One region of the Chromobacterium sp. HL1 genome, then DNA from elsewhere that is predicted to be linked to it. Evidence: predicted binding sites of a transcription regulator. Region 1 holds the regulator's gene; the other holds the start of a gene.

Region 1 (2,450 bases):
GCCCCAACGGCGCCGGCAAGACCACCAGCTTCTACATGATCGTCGGCCTGATCGGCGCCGACGACGGCGAGATTCGCCTGGACGATCAGGTGATCACCCACTACCCCATCCACCAGCGCGCGCGCCTGGGCCTCGGCTATCTGCCGCAGGAAGCCTCCATCTTCCGCCGCATGACGGTGGAGGAGAACATCGCCGCCATCCTGGAAGTGTCCGGCCTCAAAGGCAAGGAACTGGACAAGGAACTGGACCTGCTGCTGGACGACCTCAATATCGGCCACCTGCGCGACAGCAGCGCGCTGTCGCTGTCCGGCGGCGAACGCCGCCGCGTGGAGATCGCCCGCGTGCTGGCCACCCGGCCGCGCTTCATCCTGCTGGACGAACCCTTCGCCGGCGTCGATCCGATCGCGGTGATCGACATCCAGAAAATCATCTCCTTCCTGAAGGAACGCGGCATCGGCGTGCTGATCACCGACCACAATGTGCGTGAAACCCTGCGCATCTGCGACCGCGCCTACATCATCAGCGAAGGCTCGGTGCTCGCCTCCGGCGAGCCGGAAGAACTGGTCAACAACGAGAAGGTGCGCGAAGTTTACCTTGGCGAACACTTCCACCTGTAAGCGATGAAACAGACACTTCAGCTCAAGGTATCGCAGCAGCTGACCCTGACGCCGCAGCTGCAGCAATCGATCAAGCTGCTGCAGATGTCCACCCTCGACCTGCAGACCGAAGTCGAGCGCTTCTTGCTGGACAATCCCTTGCTGGAGCGCGGCGACGAAGCGCCGCAGGGCGAAGCGCCGGACGCCGCCGCCCAGGAACCGGAGGCCCCGGCGGAAAGCCGCGACGACGCCTCCGGCGACGACGGCGAACGCGGCGCGGAGACCGGCGAACTGAGCGACTGGGGCAGCGGCGGACGCCGCGGCGACGGCGACGACGAGCTGGACCCGATGCTGAACGTGCCCTGTCCTATCAGCCTGCGCGAGCACCTGCTGGCGCAGTTGGGCGAAGTGGCGCTGCCTACGCGCGATCAGGCCATCGTCCAGCTGCTGATTGAAGAGCTGGACGACGACGGCTATCTGGGCCAGACGCTGGAAGACATCGCCAGCCACCTGCCGCTGGAACTGGAAATCGAGGCCGACGAACTGATGATAGGCCTGCGCCTGCTGCAGCAGTTCGACCCGCCCGGCGTCGGCGCGCGCTCCTTGCCGGAAGCGCTGGCGCTGCAATTGCAGCGGCTGGACCCGGACGAGCCGCAGCGCGGCCTGGCGCTGGCCATCGTCCGCGACCACCTGGCCTTGCTGGGCAACCGCGACTACACCCGGCTGAAAAAACAGCTGGGCGTGGACGACGCCGCGCTGCGCGCCGCCCAGGCGCTGATCGCCCGCCTCAACCCCCGCCCCACCGCCGGTTTCGGCGCCAGCGACACCCAGTACGTGATCCCCGACGTCTCGGTCAGAAAACGCAAGGGACGCTGGGTGGCCGCCCTCAACGGCGGCGCCGTGCCTCGCTTGCGCGTCAACCAGATGTACGCGCGGCTGCTGGCGGAAAACCGCGGCGGCAACGGCGAAATGTCCTCGCGGCTGCAGGAGGCCAAATGGCTGGTGAAGAACATCCAGCAGCGATTTGACACTATCCTGAAAGTGGCGGAAGCTATCGTTGAACGGCAGCAATCGTTCTTTGAACACGGCGAAGTGGCCATGCGCCCGCTGATTCTGCGCGACATCGCGGACGAGCTGGGCCTGCATGAATCCACGGTGTCCCGGGTCACCACCCAGAAATACCTGCTCTGCCCGCGCGGCCTGTTCGAGCTCAAGTATTTCTTCGGCAGCGCGCTGGAAACCGACAGCGGCGGCGAGTGCTCCGCCACCGCGATCAAGGCCCACATCCGCAGCCTGATCGACGCCGAATCGCCGAGCAAACCGCTGTCCGACAGCGCCCTGGTCGAAGCGCTGGCCAAACAGGGAATACAAGTTGCCAGACGCACGATAGCCAAGTATCGTGAAGCCATGCAGATACCGCCGGTCAACCAGCGCAAGACGCTGTGACCCAGGCGGCGGAATACAGCGATCCGGCCGACCCGACCGGACTGTCAACACCAGAAGGAGCTAGGGTATGAACCTCAAAGTAACTGGACTGCATCTGGAAGTAACTCCCGCCCTGCGCGAATACGTTGAAACCAAAATGGAGCGCGTTACTCGACATGTCGACCATGTGATCGACATTTCCGTTACTCTGTCTGTTGATAAACTGGTGCAAAAGGCCGAAGTCAACGTGCATCTGTCCGGCAAGGACATCCACGTGGAAGCCACCGAATCCGATATGTACGCCGCCATCGATCTGTTGATCGACAAGCTGGACCGTCAAGTGCTGAAACACAAGGAAAAGCAGTCTGAACACCGTGCTCCGGCGCCTGAAGCCAGCCTGTAATCCCTTGAATTGGAAGGCGGGGGCCT
Region 2 (2,450 bases), 570 kb from region 1:
TTCATCGGCGATCAAGTGCACCTGATATTGGTCGCACAGCCGGCGCAGCTCGCTCAGATACAGCGGATCGTACATCGCCATCCCGGCCGCGCCTTGAACCAAGGGCTCCACGATGACGGCGGCCACTTCCCCCGCGTGTTTGGCCAGCAGGCTTTCCAGCGCTTGGATCGCTCTGAGCGCGGCATCGGCCGCGCTTTCTCCGTGCTGCGCGCGGCGGGCGTCCGGAGACGGCGCGCGCAGGCCCGGCTTCAGCAAGCCTGCATAGGTGTTGGAAAACAAGGGAACGTCGGTCACGGCCAGGGCGCCGACGGTTTCGCCGTGGTAACTGTTTTCCAGACTGATGAAACGTGTTTTGTCCGCTTGCCCCTGGTTGCGCCAATAGTGGAAGCTCATCTTGAGCGCAATTTCCGTGGCGCTGGCGCCGTCGGATCCATAGAACACGTGGGCCAGGCCGCTGAGCTTGGCCAGACGTTCCGACAGCTCCACCACGGGCTGATGCGTAAAGCCTGCCAACATCACGTGCTCGAGCTTGTCCAGCTGATCCTTGATCGCCTGCTTGATCCGAGGCTGGCCATGGCCAAACAGATTGACCCACCAGGAGCTGACCCCGTCCAGATAGCGCTTGCCGTCGAAGTCGCTCAGCCAGACGCCGTCGGCGCTGGCGATGGGCACGATGGGCAAAGCCTCATGACGTTTCATCTGGGTGCAGGGGTGCCAGACGGTGTTGAAGCTGCGCTGCAGCCAAGTTTGGTTATTCATTTCTAGATCAATATTTTGATGATGGACGCAATCCTAACATAGGGGTATCTGTAGCCTAGGAGATGTGACAAAAATAGTCACATGTTGGCGTAAATTGAAAATGGAGCTGTTAGTTAGCGCCAATTGTAGCAAGGAATTTGCTTATGGCATGCTTTCTGCTAGGTTTAGTTGGGTAGTTCTGTGCAGCAAGCTTGCTTGAAGGTACAGACTCTTACTGAAAGCTCATGGAGATTGCAATGAATAGACTGAATCAGCAAGGTTTTACCCTGATTGAACTGATGATCGTTGTCGCAATCATTGGTATTTTGGCTGCTATCGCGATACCTGCCTATCAAAACTATACGATTCGTGCTCGTGTTACTGAGGGCCTGACTCTCGCTTCGGCCGCAAAACTGGCTGTTGCTGAGAACGCTTCTAATGGTTCGGCTTTTGGCAGTGGCTATACTTCTGTATCTGGTGCAAAGAGTGTCAATACAATTAATATTGATGTGACGACAGGGCGTATTGATATTGCCTATAACACGAATGTGGCAGCTTCTGGCTCTAATACTCTTTCACTTGTTCCTACTTCTAGTGGTAGTGCTCTGGCAGGTACTGCCACAGGTAGTACGGTTCCAAGCTCTCCAATTATTTGGACTTGTTATGCTTCTGGTAAAACAAGTGCGCCGGCCGCGGCTACTCTATCCGCTAGCTATTCGCCTCCAGAATGTCGTTAATTTATAATTAAATTTCCGGACAGCTTTGCTGTCCGTTTTTATTTGATATGGCGCATGGGATGAGGCATAAATACGCAAGCTTGTTCTTAGTGTTTTCAGTGGTTTTGCCATTTTTTAATGCATGGCATTTTTCAGTATCTCCTGACTGGCTAACTAATGCATCCTGCTTGTTTTTGATTGGTCTGTTTTTTTTGCTTAGCGATGTTGATTTAAAAGAAAATAGGCTTTCTGTTGCTTTTGGGGTGTGTTGTGCTTTTTCTGTATTGCTTTTGTTTAGCGTTAATGAGGTTGTTCCGTTATTCTCCGCAATGTTTTTTGTTTTTGCTTGGCTTGCTCTGGTTGTGAGTGGCTATGGGACTGCGGCTAGAGGTGAATTGGTAAGTCTGCTTGCATTCGCAATATTTTTAGCGTCACTTTTACAGGCTATTATAGGGCTTTCTCAAGTGTTAGGAGTTGCCTGGTATTTTAAAGGTTTATTTCTGTTTAGCTCGCTAGGTCAGCCTGAAGCTATGGGGAATTTTGGGCAAAGAAATCAGTTTGCACAGTTTTTATGCTGGGGGATGGCTGCGGCAAGCTATCTGTTTGGGGTAAAGGCCTTGCGAATTTATTTCTTTGTCCCCGCAACTGTATGCTTGGCACTTCTTGTTACATGGAGTGGAGCTAGACTTCCACTGCTTTATGCCACTGGGTTTATAATTCTTGTGTATTTTTGGTTAAAGAGTAATAGGGGGAGTGTAAGTGTAAGGCGGATGTGTTGTGGACTGGTTTTTGTTGTTTTGTTGATATTTGTATTTCAGGTTCTTAATCATGGTATTTTAGAATTGTTACAGAGTATTGGGTTGCCTATTAATGTGAATAGTGGTTTAGATAGAATAAGTGAGGGGGGAGGTGGGGCTCGTCGTAGGGTTGAGTGGAGTAAAGCCTGGCAAGTTTTTTTGGATCATCCTGTTTGGGGTGTGGGACTTGGAGGCTATT

What was found. Region 1 encodes sigma-54, which starts transcription at its own class of promoters, with help from an activator protein. Its sites were predicted from a motif close to CTGGCACGCTTCATGCTT; they were not measured.
Region 2: a site for sigma-54 is predicted at 903-920, ahead of AB1Z25_RS01180 (pilin). Genes of this name have one in related genera too.

Annotation. Positions count from the first base shown of each region.
Region 1 is NZ_CP162399.1:807,507-809,956, reverse strand. Features, by position in the region: gene lptB (LPS export ABC transporter ATP-binding protein) at 1-617, shown strand, start outside; gene AB1Z25_RS03715 (RNA polymerase factor sigma-54) at 621-2,042, shown strand; gene hpf (ribosome hibernation-promoting factor, HPF/YfiA family) at 2,110-2,424, shown strand.
Region 2 is NZ_CP162399.1:238,984-241,433, forward strand. Features, by position in the region: gene AB1Z25_RS01175 (adenosylmethionine--8-amino-7-oxononanoate transaminase) at 1-759, opposite strand, end outside; gene AB1Z25_RS01180 (pilin) at 1,005-1,475, shown strand; gene AB1Z25_RS01185 (PglL family O-oligosaccharyltransferase) at 1,535-2,450, shown strand, end outside.